DNA from 2 places in the Lysinibacillus sp. CNPSo 3705 genome. Region 1 is predicted to be linked to the other one. Evidence: a T-box and tRNA genes for the amino acid it is inferred to sense, from the RefSeq annotation. Region 1 holds a T-box; the other holds one or more tRNA genes.
What was found. A T-box is a leader RNA that pairs with one kind of tRNA and senses whether it is charged. The one in region 1 lies ahead of ileS (isoleucine--tRNA ligase), so its partner is inferred to be a tRNA-Ile.

Region 1 (7,979 bases):
ATTGAACCCGTTCGCTGTAATATATTTTTTTCCTCGTCATTTAAATTCACTACATAATCCTTTACTTTGTTCACTCTAGCTCCAAATGCTGCACCTGCTGTTTTAAAATTAAGCTTATATTGAACCGTTTCGTAAGCTGAAAAATCATTTGTCCAAACGCATTCTTTAATATTTAATTCATCCTTCACGAGCTCGCTATATGGTTGATAATTTGTTAACTCGCCATCTACAGAAACAATGATTTCAATTAACGGCTGTTTTACCTTGATTCCTTGACTATTACGGATGCTACGGCCAAGCTCAACGACTGTTAAAATATTCGCCATCTCTTTTTCAAGCTTAGCATTAACGAGCGATTCATTGTATGTTGGGTAGTTTTGTAAATGAACACTTTTTCCTGCTAATTGTCGATATAAATCTTCCGCAATAAATGGTGTGAATGGTGCTAGTAATTGACAAATTGTCGTTAGTAGCTCATACAGTGTACTATAGGCACCTCGTTTATCCTCTGTCAGCCCATTTGCCCAAAATCTTGCTCGTGAGCGACGGATATACCAGTTACTTAGTTCTTCCACAAGCTTGCCGATTTCACGTGTTGCCTGTGTAAATTGATAGTCATCCATTGATTTTGTCACAAGCTGAATTGTATGATGTAACCGGGAAAGTATCCAATGATCTAGCTTTGTACGTTTACCTGTCTTTTCAGCATCGTACGAGAAGCCATCTATTTCCGCATATAATTGATAAAATTTGAACGTATTATCTAGTGTATCAATTAACTTTGATTTCGCATCCATCACAATCTTCTTAGAAAAGCGTTTAGGATTCCAAGGAGAACTGTCCACTAAGAATGCCCATCTTAAAGCATCTGCTCCGTACTGTTCTATTAGTTCAACTGGCTCTAATGCATTCCCTTTACTTTTCGACATTTTCTGCCCATGCTCATCTAAAACATGCCCTAAGGAAAGGACATTTTTATAAGGTGCCTTCCCTGTAAATAAAGTCGAAACCGCTAATAAACTATAGAAAAAGCCTCGTGTTTGGTCGATGCCTTCGATGACAACATCAGCAGGGAATTGATTGTGAAAAGTAGTAAGGTCTCCAAAAGGATAATGATGCTGCGCAAATGGCATGGATCCACTATCAAACCATACATCCATCACTTCTGGTGTACGTTCCATGTCACCACTACATTTCGGACAAGTACACACAACCTTGTCAATATACGGCTTGTGAAGCTCGATGCCTTGTAAAGTGCCTTTCGCTAATTCTTTTAAAGATGCCATACTATTTGGCGCCTCTTCATGACCACAATCCTGACAAACCCACACATTTAGCGGTGTACCCCAATAGCGATTACGGCTAATATTCCAGTCCACTAAGTTTTCTAAGAAATTGCCAAATCTACCGTGTTTAATGTGATCAGGATACCATGTAACTTGTTCATTATTTTGTAAAAGTTTATCTTTGAATGAAGACATATTAATAAACCAGCTGTCAGTTGCGTAATAAAGCAATGGTGAATCACAACGCCAGCAATGAGGGTAACTATGCTCATATTTTTCCTTATCAAACAATAGCTCCTTTTTCGCAAGCATTTTTATAATATCGACATCACAATCCTTCACAAATTTACCGGCAAGCTCTGCAACCTCTTCTGTATAGCAACCCTTTAAATCAACAACATTCACAAACGACAGCTCATTTTGCTGTACCGTTTTATAATCGTCCTCTCCGTACGCAGGTGCGATATGGACGATACCAGTTCCACTATGCTCTGTGACATAATCCGCTAATACAACGACGTGCCCCTTATTCACTTCGACATAAGAAAATGGTGGGGTGTACGACACACCTTCAAACTCGTGCCCCTCATGTTCACTTAACACTTCAACTGAATCAGTAAAAACTTTATGCACTAGCGATTTTGCTACGATATAGACTTTATTGTGCTGCTTCACTCGAACATACATAAGCTTAGGATTCATAGCTAATGCAACATTGGCGGGTAATGTCCATGGAGTCGTTGTCCAGCCTAGAAAATATTCATCTTTATCCTTTAGCTTAAACATTGCTGTGACAGACAAATCCTTTACATCCTTATAGCCCTGTGCAACCTCATGAGAGCTTAATGATGTTTGACAGCTAGGGCAATATGGTGAAACTCGGTGCCCTTTATATAAAAGCTTTTTCTTGTGCACGTGACTTAAAATATTCCAAACGGACTCAATATAATCATTACTTAGCGTTAAATACGGGTCATCCATGTCAATCCAATAGCCAAGCTGTTCCGTAAAGGAGCGCCATTTTTTCTCATAAGTAAAGACACTGCCCTTACACTCTTGAATAAATTGTTCAACACCATAATTCTCAATCTCTTGCTTGCCAGAGATACCTAGCTTTTTTTCCACGCCTAACTCTACAGGCAAACCATGTGTATCCCAGCCAGCTTTACGTTCAACCAAATAACCTTGCATCGTTTTATATCGAGCCACAACATCTTTAATTGTTCTGCCAAATGCGTGACCTACGTGTGGTAAACCATTCGCAGTTGGCGGACCTTCATAAAAAACAAAAGGCTTATTGCTAGAACGGTTCGCCACAGACGCTTGGAACGTTCCTTCTTGTTCCCACAATCGACGAATCCTTGTCTCTCTTTCTACAGTTGTTTCTTTTTTCACTTCGACTTGCATGTACATTCCTCCTATACTAAATGTATAAAAGGCATACAAAAAACCCCGTCCCAAGTAAGGGACGGGGTTAACCGCGAATACCACCCTAATTCTATTGAAGCAACGTTCAATAGCACTCAGCAACGTACAATCATACGTGTTCTTTTTAACGGTAGACACCCGGATTAGCTTACTATGTTCAGCCAACCTTCTCAGAGAGGATCTTCATGTAACACCTGCACACCGACTTCCACCAATATGTCGGCTCTCTGTAGAACAAAATGAAACACTACTCTTTCTCATCAACGAATTTGTATGCTTTTATTGTCACTCATCTTAACAAACTAATTTTCGTCTGTCAATAATTTCAAAGTACTAATATTGGTAGTAATGTTCCTATAATTCATCAAGACATGCTTCGATGCTTTTATGAAGAGTCACGAACTTAGGATTCCCATTTGTTTTAATATAAAAGCTTTTCACAAAGGATTTACAGTTAAAAACTAAGATTCTATGATGCTGTACATCGAGCTGTTCTTTTTTTACTCTTAAAGTAGCAGGTAATACTTGCAGTAAATTAATGATCTCTTGCTCCTCTAAACCATGCCCAAGCATTGTGAAAATAGGTACTAAAACCCGTTCATCTTCATTATGTATGAAAGCATAATTTTCTTGCAAAATGGCGTTGTATAATGCCCTTACAATTTCAATATAAGAGGCTTTATTTAATTTTGGACTTTTCACCAATTCATTGATTGCATCAGCCATATGGGCAACACTATGAGCCCACCCTTTCACTGGCACATAGCCCCTTACATCCTTCTCTGCTGCTAAATAAGCTAGTATTTTATCTTTACAATCAGCGATTTTCTGTTGGGATAAAAAATCGTCTGCGTTATCTCTAAATAATATTAGGGCAATCAATAGCGACGTAAATGTACGGGTAAATACTAAATCCGATTCCCTTTCTTCGATACCCTTATATAATAAATGATTCAAACATTCCTCTAAGAGCTCCGTTAAATGTGCATGCTCTAGTAAGTTTTTTTCATGGATCAAGTCATAAAACGATCCATAAATTAAGTCATCTCGTAGTTCACTATCTAATGAACCGATATGTAGCATCATGGATTGAATGAGATCCGTATGATCCTTGTGCTGCCATGTAATAGCTCCACTTTGTAATTCTTTGAGTATTTCTTTTAATTCATCTTCCTTCAATAAGTTTTCGTTTTGTAGTATACGCACTGTTTCTCTCCTTTTCATGTTTGCTGTTATTCTAAATAATCAAAATGTCTTTCATGATATATACCATCAAGCTTCCATCCCTCATTAAACCGTACATAAGTAAACTCCTTCTGCTCGTTGTCCATTACAACAATTACTTTGCTTTTCCAAAGAAAGGTCGCCGCACGCACCTTTCCATTTCTGACCTCATTGATTTGGTCAGACAAAGAGAGCAGAGTAGATGGCGTAACACTATTTTGTATCAAATATTGCGGACGGTCAGAGCTATCTTGCAACTCCTTCATTACATGTTCATGAAAGGCAATCACTTTTTTATTAGTATCATACATACTAATCCCAAGTGAACCAATGCATAAAACGAGTAGACTTCCCAATAAAATGACATTCTTTTTCTTTAACCCTATATAAAATCCCCATTTATCTTCCTTTTTGTATAAGAAATAATATATGCCTATACATAATGGCCAAACAAAAAGAATTTGCCACATTAACACCACCCAAAAGTCATCACCAAAAGACACTAAATATCTAATCATATTATGATTTAAAAACCAAAGAGGCAAAGTCCAACGCCAAGCTGAATTCTCCTGGGAAAGACTTTTAAAATAGATAAGTATAAGTGGAAAAGATAGAATAAATGCTAACGAATTGTCCATTATTACAGTTATCAATGCTTTATTCACTCCCCAGCACCTATTTTTTAAGAAAACATCATCATACAAATACTCACAATAATTGTATCCTAATCCAAATATATAAAACAGCTAATAAAAAAGCTAGACATTCTTGAAATTTTCGAATGTCTAGCCTTGATTCATTTATGATCTTCGAGTATTTTCATGCTATCTATATCTGCAAATCTTATTTTAAGATCATCTTGTTCTCCTACTAAATCTGTACTATATTTCACTTCTACATCATCTCCAAGCGATAATGTTGTAGGAGCATCGATTAATGGGAACCACGTACCATTACCATGTTTTTTTACAATGTCTTCAATTGATAATTTACCTATATCCGATGCGTCTGCATAAGAAACTACTAAAAATTCATGTTCCTTGATTGCTACGATTATCCCCTGTTTAGAATGGAGTTCTTTTTCCCCAACCGGAATATCAAATTTTTCACGTAAGGCTACTATTTCTTGACTATAGTGCTTATCTAAATAGTTCAAAGCATCTTTCATGACTAGAAAATATAATATCCACCTATTGACATCTTTGTATTGACTCTTTTCCTGCTCCAAAAGTGAATTGATTATAGTTAATTTATAAGATAGTGGTTTAATATATTGTTCGATATATTTTTCTTTTGTAAGATTCAGCATTTGTAATTGTTCAGCAAGTTTCGCTTCGTTTTGATTTACACTTACTTCCACCAATGATTCAAGCTGTTCATCAATTTGTTTTTGCGTAGGTACTAACCCCTTTGATTGAGCGTAAGCATAAAAAGATTCAATCTGTAAAAAGGATTCAAAGTTCTGCTTCTTTGCATCATTGGACCTTTTCTGATCATTTACCCGGGAATCCGTTTCTAAATAGAAGTTTAGAAATTTTTCATCCAATACAGTTGGTATGCTAGCTGATTGCTCCTGACTTCCGCTGAATTGGGTATACAGAAATATTCCAATACAAACTGTTAAAATTATAGACATTACACTATATTGCCAACGCCAAGATCTTTTTTTCATCTCACGCTGTTCTAAATGCTGTACAACATTGGTCATAACACGATTTTTGCTTTCGGTTAAATCATTTAATACCCTCACATCGGCTTTACTCATGCAGCAGGACCTCCCATTCAATATGCTGTAGCTTTGGCTTTAATAGCTCTCGTCCACGACGTAGCCTCGTTTTCACCGTACTCTCAGGAATACTTAAAAACTCGGCAATTTTAATAACAGGCATTTCCTCAAAATAAAAATAAATAAGGACCTCTCGCTGTTTTAATGGTAGTGCTAGGATGGCGTTTTCGACTAAGGTTTGTTCATCCTGCTGCACTAGCATGTCCCTTTTCGTGACAGCCTGCTTGGCAAAGATCTTCTGTTGAACTTGTATTTTACGGTATGTCCAGCTGCGTAAATAATCTTTACTTTTGTTGATGACGAGCCTCGATAAATATGCCCGTAATTCTCCTCTTTCTTCATAGTTTTGCTCATTATCGTAAAATTTAATAAATACATCTTGAACGATATCTTCAGCACTTTGTAAATCTTTGACGTAATAAAAGGCAAGTCGGATGAGCCTTTCTGTATGCTGCTGCATTATTTCTTCGAGTTCGTTAATTTCAAGCAACATCTCTCCCCCTCTCTGCCCTATAAACGGTGTTCACAGTATAGAGGTTTGTTTTATTTTGGATTTTTTTAAATAAAATCTGTTTATGATGGATTTTTCTCTGCTGTCCTCAGTTCCGGACTCAATTACTCTAAATTTTCAGCAGAAAAAGGTGCAATGACCTCTTTTTTTGTTGAAGAAAGCACAATATTAGTTGATGGCGTTCCATAAGGCATTGCGTCATCGATAAACTGCTCTAATGTTTCTACCGAATTGGTCGCAATTTTGACGATATAACTGATTTCACCCGCGACACGATAGCACTCTAGGACATCGGGATGTGCGTTACAAAAATTCGAAAGACTTTTACAATCAATGGATTTAAATAAAATAATAGCCTGAATGTCGCGATTTAGCTTTTTTAAATTTACTTTTGTGCTATAAGCTTCAATAATCCCCTGCTCTTCTAATTTTTTAACACGCTCAATAACTGCTGGAGAGGATAAATGAACCATCACCGCTAATTCCTTCATCGAAATTTTTGCATTTCGTTGCAATTGCTGTAAAATTTCTTTATCTATTTGATCCATACATATCCACCTTTTTTAATAAATTAGATTTCTTAGAATTCCTTTTATTATAAAGCAATTCATCTGAATTACATTATACAGCTTCTGTCATTAGATAGCCCTTTTCTTTACAATTAAACATATAAAGGAGGTATTACCAACATGAAAAAAATATTATTACTATTAGCAAATGGATTTGAGGCTGTTGAAGCGAGTGTTTTTACAGATGTACTTGGCTGGAATAAATGGGAGGGCGACGGCACAACAGAGATCGTGACAGTTGGATTGCATCAGCAATTGCAATGTACATGGAATTTTAACGTAGCTCCCGAAAAATTGCTGCATGAAATTTCATTAGAGGATTTTGATGCACTGGCGATTCCTGGTGGATTTGAGGAAGCTGGATTTTATGATGATGCTTTTAGTGAGGAATTCCAGGCGGTTGTTCGTCATTTCGATGAACATAAAAAACCGATTGCAACGGTTTGTGTAGCTTCCCTAATTTTAGGTCATAGCGGAGTGCTGAATAATCGAAAAGCTACTACTTATAATCATCCAACAAGTAAACGATTAGCACAACTACAATCCTATGGTGCAGACATCGTCAATGAACGAATTGTTCAAACTGAACATATTATTACATCATCAAATCCTGGAACTGCATTCGACGTTGCATTTAGCTTACTCGAAATGCTGACATCTGAGGAAAATACAAAAAAGGTTAAGGATTTAATGGGGTTTAAATAATTTAAAGAAGCTGTCTCCTCTAAACGTTTGGAGACAGCTTCTTTTCTATTTAATTTAATATTAATTGATAGTATTTCGATCCTAATTCTTTATTTTTTGTAACTAATGAAATCGTTCTGGATCTCCCAAAATTATGAATAGGTAAAGCAAAAAGTTGAAGATGACTGATATTTTTAGCCATTAGCTCGGGTACAATCGTAATTCCCATTCCAGAAGTTACAGCCCCAAAAACGAAATCACCAAAGTTCACTTCACTTATGATATTCGGCGTGTAGCCAAGGGATTGTATTTGTTCTACTATATCCTTCCTTGAATCACAAGGAGCTTGATGAACAATAAGTGGCTCCTCACACAATTCTGCAAGCTCAACTGTTGTTCTTGAATTAAAACGATGATTCACAGGAAACACCGCATAGTAAGGTTCCGTAAACAATTCCCAAGTCCACAAAGATTGTCCGGTATATTTGGCA
Region 2 (7,979 bases), on a different contig from region 1:
ATACCCAGGAGGATTAGCTCAGCTGGGAGAGCACCTGCCTTACAAGCAGGGGGTCGGCGGTTCGAGCCCGTCATCCTCCACCATTTGCCGGTGTAGCTCAGTTGGTAGAGCAACTGACTTGTAATCAGTAGGTCGTGGGTTCGACTCCTATCGCCGGCACCATTTTGAGCCATTAGCTCAGTTGGTAGAGCATCTGACTTTTAATCAGAGGGTCGAAGGTTCGAGTCCTTCATGGCTCACCATTTAAATTGCCAACAAAATATGCGGGTGTGGCGGAATTGGCAGACGCACTAGACTTAGGATCTAGCGCCGCAAGGCGTGGGGGTTCGACTCCCTTCACCCGCACCATTTTTAAAATTTCATAATTGCCAGGATAAATAAATCTTATGCACATGCGGAAGTAGTTCAGTGGTAGAACACCACCTTGCCAAGGTGGGGGTCGCGAGTTCGAACCTCGTCTTCCGCTCCAAATGTGCCGGGGTGGCGGAACTGGCAGACGCACAGGACTTAAAATCCTGCGGTAGGTGACTACCGTGCCGGTTCGATTCCGGCCCTCGGCACCATTTTGAGCACTTGGTTTGGGACCAAGGGGTCGTAGGTTCGAATCCTGTCATTCCGACCATTTTATGGGGCCTTAGCTCAGCTGGGAGAGCGCCTGCCTTGCACGCAGGAGGTCAGCGGTTCGATCCCGCTAGGCTCCACCATAAAAGATAACCAGTATAAAGATCCTGGCGGCGTAGCTCAGCTGGCTAGAGCGTACGGTTCATACCCGTAAGGTCGGGGGTTCGATCCCCTCTGCCGCCATCTTAAAGGACCTTTAGCTCAGTTGGTTAGAGCAGACGGCTCATAACCGTCCGGTCGCAGGTTCGAGTCCTGCAAGGTCCACCATTTATATAATATTACGGAGGTATACCCAAGTCTGGCTGAAGGGATCGGTCTTGAAAACCGACAGGCGGGTAACACCGCGCGGGGGTTCGAATCCCTCTACCTCCTCCATTTTATAGTTAAATGGTGCTTGAAAAACTCGAAAAGAATATATTATTAACGCGGGGTGGAGCAGTGGTAGCTCGTCGGGCTCATAACCCGAAGGTCGTTGGTTCAAATCCGGCCCCCGCAACCAAAATGGTCCCGTGGTGTAGCGGTTCCATATTTGCGGGTGTAGTTTAATGGTAAAACCTCAGCCTTCCAAGCTGATGTCGTGAGTTCGATTCTCATCACCCGCTCCAAGGGCCTATAGCTCAGCTGGTTAGAGCGCACGCCTGATAAGCGTGAGGTCGATGGTTCGAGTCCATTTAGGCCCACCACTATTCCGAAGTAGCTCAGTTGGTAGTAGCACCTGACTGTTAATCAGGTTGTCGCAGGTTCGAGTCCTGCCTTCGGAGCCATTTTTTTGTGGGGAAGTACTCAAGAGGCTGAAGAGGCGCCCCTGCTAAGGGTGTAGGTCGGGTAACCGGCGCGAGGGTTCAAATCCCTCCTTCTCCGCCATTGGCCCGTTGGTCAAGTGGTTAAGACACCGCCCTTTCACGGCGGTAACACGGGTTCGAATCCCGTACGGGTCATACTGAAATCATTATTCTTCTGCTTATCACGTTTAGAGATAATCGTGTATAACCTTCATTTGGCCTTGGCTCTACACTTTCTAAAAAGCTAAAAAACAACCTTAAGATCCGCGTCCCTCTCATAAATAAAACAATAAAATTAGGCAATTCATTTAGAAAAAATTAATATATTTAGTATTTGCTTTGTGTTCACTATTGAATTGGACAAATAATCCATGGTAAATGGTCATAATATTGGTATATCCTTTGGAATATATCTATCTTTCTTTTATAATGGGAATGAATAGAATTCATAGGAGGTAATAAATGTGAAAAAAAAGCAGAGTAAATGGATTATGAGTGCAGCTTCTGCTGCTTTAATTGCTGCAGCAGTTGTTCCTACTGCAAGTGCGGCTAATTTTACAGACATAGCAAAAAGTGACCATAAAGAGGCCATTTTGGCACTAGCAGATGCAAAAATTGTAGCTGGATATCCAGATGGTTCATTTAAGCCAAACGGGGTCCTTACGAAAGGCAATGTAACGAAATTTTTAGGGAAATGGCTAGTATTAGAACACTTCCAAGTGCCAGCAGACTACAATAAAAAAGTACGTTTTACAGACATGCCTACATCTTCAAAAGATAAAGAATTACTACAGTATGCAGCGCTTATAAATGATAATGGTATTTTCAAAGGGACTAACAATAAGTTATTACCTTCCGAGTATATCTCGCGCGAACAAATGGCTTCTATTTTAGTACGTGCAATTGAAAAAGTTTACGATATCGATTTAATTGCAATGTATAAAAAAGAAAACTTTAAATCATCTATTACAGATTTAAAAGTAGCTTCACCAGAAAATCATGAGGCTATCATCGCATTAGAATATGCAAAAATTACAAATGTAACGACATTTAATCCGAAAAAAACACTAACACGTGGTCAATTTTCGTCATTTTTACATCGTTCAATGACGAATATCGGTGAAATGGTAAGAGGGCCTGAAGTGTCCATCCAAACAGTTAAAGTTATAGATGCAAAAACACTACAGGTAACATTAACAGATGGGACAAGCCATAAGGTAACATTAGCGACACCGCTTACTGAAAATGTGGAAACGAAGGTAGATTTCAAAATTAATGACAAGCCATATTCCGCTGTTGTTACATATGAAGTAAATGAGTTAAATGTACAATCAATTGAGGGTATTAATGCTTCACAGATTAAAGTTGTTTTCAACCAAGCGATTGATCCACTTTCTGTGATAAAAGCAGATGGGAAATTACAGGATAATGTTGTAGCTTTCTCTAATGTCGATACTTTAAGAGCACTATCGGTTATAAAAACAGAAATCAGTGCTGATAAAAAATCAATCATCTTTACAATGAATGAACCATTAAAAGGTACACATCGTTATGTGTTCAGTAACATCAAAGCGGAAAAGGGCACAGTGCTTCAAAAAGTAGATGCGAATTTTGTTATTGCTGGAGATACACAAGCGCCTACGATTTTAGGCACAACGCAAGGAAAAAATTCTTCAATCGTTAAAGTGCAGTTTTCTAAGCCAATGGCAGCATTTCCAAATGAGCGCATTCAATTTACATTAGCAAATGGTACAAAGGTATCGAATGTAGTTGGAAGCATTGAGCAAAACTCAACTGAAGCAACATTTGACTTATCAGCTGCAACAATGAATGGTGTGTATTTAGCGCCTGGTACAGCTGTTCAAATTACATTCGTAGCGGCAACAGATATGGCAGGGAATATAATTTCACCGAACCCTTCTACTGTAACAGTGAAAAAGGGAGATAAGGATGGTGTTCCGCCGACACTATCTTCTGTTACACAAACTGGACCAAATACGTTCCAGCTATTGTTCTCAGAGGAGATTCAACCACTTTATTCATATGACCTTTCAGTGAAAAGCGGCCAGACTTCAATTTCTGTGAATTCTGTAGAGAAAGATCCTAAAAATGGTCGTTTATTTAATGTTACGGTGGATCCAAAAAGCTCGCTTCAAGGAATTACAACGATTGGGACAGCTTCTAGTCGTGTAATAACCGACTTATCAGGTGAAACGGCAACGTTCTCAACAGCGTATAACTTTATAAGAGATGACAAAGCGCCAGCGCTAATGAATTCTGAAATTGTTTACGGTGATAGTGTAGAATATTTACAATTAACTTTCGATAAGCCAGTACAGTTAGGCGTAAACGCTAAAGCGTCATTTACTGGGAAATTCGTCAATAATTACATTTTATATGAGGTATCAAGAGGACCTCAAAGTGATATTCAGATTGTAAAAGATCAACCTACGAAATTACGTGTTAAAATGGCAGGACTGTTAGGCATGTATGATACAAAGGGAGCTCTTTACGACGGCAAATTAAATTTATATAATGTTACTAATTTATACGGTGTGCCAGTCACTGAAGTGCCAAACGTTAAATTTACACGTAACGGTGATTTAAATATAAATGGCAATAAATTAGCTTTATCGCAATACAATGCAATTCAAACATCTGCAACAGATTATTCTATTAAAGATAATAATATTGTTTATTTAAATTTCAATTATCCTGTTGATCCAGCTCTTGCTCAAAATGTTCAAAATTATAGTATTGATAATGCTCAGGTAGAAAGTGCAGTTGTAGAGGGATCCAATTTAAATCGTATTAAGCTCACATTGAAAAAAGATTCAAATTATTTTAATGGCACACGCAACTTCACGATTAAAGGCTTAAGAGCAGCAAACTCTATGGAACCATTTGATGAGGTGCGTACATCTATTAACCTTAAAGAAAATAATGCACCAAAGGTTGTAACTGTTAATGTTAGTAATTCACAAACATTAGAGCTTGTTTTCAGTGAACCAGTAATAAACGTTAATAATTTGGATTTTAATATTACTGTGAATGGTTCTTCGGTAGCAGCAACTACCTATCCACAAGGTAATGATAGAGTATTAATTACAATACCTCAGAATAGCTATTTATTTGAAAACGGCAGAAGTGTTACGATTCAAGCTTCACCTCGTAATGACATTATGGATGTCAATGGGAATAAATTAGATTTCATATCTCAAACAATTACAGTACAAAGATAATTTATCTTTAATAAAAAAATAGCATGCTGGATATATCCTCAGCATGCTATTTTCTATCTTTTTATTGCGATTCCACTAATGCGAGATAAACGGTGCTTTATGCACGTATTTTGTATTATCAATATGATCAATGATAAAAGTGGCTATATCTTGATTCGTAATTTTTGTACCAGGCATATCCGTCAGGTTTTCCTTTATCTGACTGGATATTAAGCTATCTTTTACAAATGGTAATCTAATTAGTGTCCATTTGATCTGTTTATTATTTAATAAATATTCCCATTCCAATTTTTTATCTTGCATCATTTTTGAAAGGAAAACTTCAAATATCTTTGCCCCTAAACGATTCATTATGCTTTTTTCGTCCTCTTTAATCGTTAGAGAACCACCTGAAACACCTATATAACGACTAATGTTTAATTCTTTCATCACATTAAAAATATTATTTGTAACTTTGCTATATATAGGTTCCTCTTTCGTTGGTTGACCAAATGTATTAATAACAACTTGACTATCTTTAAGAAGTTCTCGGATGTTTTCTATATCCTGTACCTGTCCTTTCACTATTTCAATTGCATCATTTTTATACAGTAACTTTTCAGGATTTCTAACAAGCATCCGAACATGATATCCTTTTTGTATGGCTTGAGCAGCTATATGCCTTCCTACTTTCCCTGTTCCTCCTATTATCGCTATCTTATATGAATTATCCATTATATACCTCCTATTTAATATGTTGGTAAATATACGATATATCCTATCAAAAGGATTCAAATTTTTCTTTTTTTACTAAAGTATGTAATATAGTTTTGTTTTGCAAATCTATAAGCTAAGATGAAAATAGTACAAAAACTAGGGGGATATAGATGGGGAAATTATTGTGGACTAACAACCAACAATATTTGTTACAGAAGAATGTAGAACAAGTAGTACCTTTTCTACGTCATTTTTCACCAGAACAAGTAAATCGCGTTAGTAAATTTCAGCGTACATATGAGAAATTTGAAAGTACGCCATTACGATGCTTAAATTCTTTTGCATCATTCGTAGGGGTACAAAGTATTGTGGTAAAAGATGAATCTTATCGATTTGGCTTAAATGCATTTAAAGTACTTGGTGGCGTGTATGCAATTGGGCAGTACGTTGCTAAAAAGTTAGATAGAAATATTGATGAGCTATCGTTTGACCAGCTTAAATCACCAGAGGTAAAGGAGCAGTTAGGGGACGTAACGTTTATTTCAACGACAGATGGCAATCATGGTCGAGGAGTGGCATGGGCTGCTAGAGAGCTTGGTTTGAAAGCACGCATTTATATGCCTGCTGGTAGTGCAGAGGAGCGCCTCCAAAATATTCAAAAAGAAGGTGCATATGCTGAAATAACAACAATGAATTATGATGATACCGTTCGCTATACATCACAACTAGCAACAGAAAATGGATGGGTCGTTATTCAAGATACGATGTGGGAAGGCTATGAAGAAATTCCATTATGGATAATGCAAGGCTATACAACACTAATAAACGAAGCTGCTCTACAGTTGGAAAAAGCACCTACCCATGTATTTTTGCAAGCTGGAGTTGGATCTTTTGCAGGGGCCGTTGTAGCTTTCTTACAACAATACTATGAGCAAGAAATTACATTTGTCTTAGTTGAGCCTTTTGTAGCGAATTGCTATTATGAAAGCTTTAAAGCAGGAGATGACCAGTTTGTAACGGTCGGTGGAGAGATGCAAACAATTATGGCAGGTCTTGCTTGTGGTGAGCCGAATCCACTTGCTTGGGACCTGTTAAAGACTTATACGAAGGTAAGTATTTGCTGTGATGAAGAAGTTGCTGCAATAGGTATGCGCATTTTAGGACATCCACTAGCGACAGATGCACGAATTATTGCTGGAGAATCGGGAGCTGCCCCAGTTGGATGTTTTTATGAATTGATGACGAATGAGCAATATACAGAGCTGAAGGAAACATTACAATTAGATGAAAATTCTCGAGTGTTGTTTATTAACACTGAAGGTGACACAGATGTAGAAAACTATAGAAATATTGTGTGGCATGGCAAGTATGCAAAAATTTAACTTCTTGCAGTGGATGTCCAAACATCTGTACCTGTCGCTACGCATACGCACAGAGAACTATGTTGCTGGCGCTGCGCTTTCGCACAAAAAACTTTTGTTGGCCTAAACCCAACGGATTATGCCGAGGCATAATTGATTTTAAAGAAAAAGCAAACTAGTGTTTATAAAACGTTCTAGTTTGCTTTTTTTATTTACTGGGTTGGATTATCGAGCGCCAGTCGGAACGGAAATCAACCTAACGTTTTTTCTTAATTTTCTTCTTGACCTTAACGTTGCGTAAACATTTACAGTAGCATTAATGGAGGTGAAAAATATGGAATATACAATTCAAGAGCTTGCTCAATTATCCGGGGTTAGCACAAGAACACTGCGTTATTATGATGAAATTGAATTACTAAAGCCTGCAAGAACGAATGAGGCTGGCTATCGATTTTATGGACAGTTTGAAGTTGATATGCTCCAGCAAATTTTATTTTATAGAGCATTAGATATGAAGCTAGCAACCATTAAGGAAATTATTAAAGCGCCTGATTTTCAACATACAGAGGCACTCAAAACACATCGTACTGCTTTACTGAAACGCAAGGAGCAGCTGGAAAAGATATTACAAACAGTAGAAAAAACTATTCAATCAATTGAGGAGGAACAACCGATGGCAAATGAAGAGAAATTTAATGGACTAAAAGAGAAGTTAATCGAGGAAAATGAAAAGCAATATGGTCAAGAAATTCGTGCAAAATATGGTGATAAAACAGTTGATGCATCGAATGCAAAGGTAATGAATATGACAGAGGAACAGTATGAAGCAATGCAACAACTAGAACAGCAATTATTTAATCGTTTAAAAGAAGCGATGGAAATCGGCGATACGAACAACGATGTGGCAATGGAGGTTGCAGAGCTTCATAAGCGTTGGCTTTGCTTTACATGGTCACAATATTCTAAAGAGGCACATGCAGGTATAGCTCAGATGTATATAGCGGATGAACGCTTTTCAGCATATTACGATGAGCGTGTTTCTAAAGGAGCAGCACAATTTTTACATGATGCCATCATCAATTATACTCTGGCGTAAATGTACTGAATGAAGATAAAAAAATAAGTGATTCATCCACATGCTTTCATGTTTTAGAAATATTAATTTAGGAAAAAATGAAGGCATGAGGAGGAGATTTTTTTGAACCCACAAGTAATGGAAAAATTAAGAAAGCAGTTAGAGCAAGAATTACAGGAAATAGAGAAGCGACTTGAGGAAT

Region 2: it has a tRNA-Ile gene. The T-box ahead of ileS (isoleucine--tRNA ligase) is inferred to sense a tRNA for this amino acid. The anticodon was not compared.

Annotation. Positions count from the first base shown of each region.
Region 1 is NZ_JAQZSD010000004.1:12,077-20,055, reverse strand. It holds gene ileS (isoleucine--tRNA ligase) at 1-2,693, opposite strand, end outside; T-box leader at 2,748-2,987, opposite strand; gene PVA17_RS02425 (DUF2785 domain-containing protein) at 3,069-3,920, opposite strand; gene PVA17_RS02420 (hypothetical protein) at 3,947-4,603, opposite strand; gene PVA17_RS02415 (hypothetical protein) at 4,735-5,703, opposite strand; gene PVA17_RS02410 (sigma-70 family RNA polymerase sigma factor) at 5,696-6,217, opposite strand; gene PVA17_RS02405 (Lrp/AsnC family transcriptional regulator) at 6,340-6,783, opposite strand; gene PVA17_RS02400 (DJ-1/PfpI family protein) at 6,925-7,509, shown strand; gene PVA17_RS02395 (LysR family transcriptional regulator) at 7,559-7,979, opposite strand, start outside.
Region 2 is NZ_JAQZSD010000031.1:14-7,992, forward strand. It holds tRNA gene PVA17_RS13960 (tRNA-Val) at 8-83, shown strand; tRNA gene PVA17_RS13965 (tRNA-Thr) at 87-162, shown strand; tRNA gene PVA17_RS13970 (tRNA-Lys) at 167-242, shown strand; tRNA gene PVA17_RS13975 (tRNA-Leu) at 264-348, shown strand; tRNA gene PVA17_RS13980 (tRNA-Gly) at 395-469, shown strand; tRNA gene PVA17_RS13985 (tRNA-Leu) at 475-563, shown strand; tRNA gene PVA17_RS13990 (tRNA-Ala) at 629-704, shown strand; tRNA gene PVA17_RS13995 (tRNA-Met) at 731-804, shown strand; tRNA gene PVA17_RS14000 (tRNA-Ile) at 812-888, shown strand; tRNA gene PVA17_RS14005 (tRNA-Ser) at 904-996, shown strand; tRNA gene PVA17_RS14010 (tRNA-Met) at 1,046-1,120, shown strand; tRNA gene PVA17_RS14015 (tRNA-Gly) at 1,153-1,226, shown strand; tRNA gene PVA17_RS14020 (tRNA-Ile) at 1,228-1,304, shown strand; tRNA gene PVA17_RS14025 (tRNA-Asn) at 1,309-1,385, shown strand; tRNA gene PVA17_RS14030 (tRNA-Ser) at 1,395-1,485, shown strand; tRNA gene PVA17_RS14035 (tRNA-Glu) at 1,488-1,559, shown strand; gene PVA17_RS14040 (S-layer homology domain-containing protein) at 1,868-4,645, shown strand; gene PVA17_RS14045 (NAD(P)H-binding protein) at 4,721-5,359, opposite strand; gene dpaL (diaminopropionate ammonia-lyase) at 5,512-6,723, shown strand; gene PVA17_RS14055 (MerR family transcriptional regulator) at 7,037-7,798, shown strand; gene PVA17_RS14060 (TraR/DksA C4-type zinc finger protein) at 7,901-7,979, shown strand, end outside.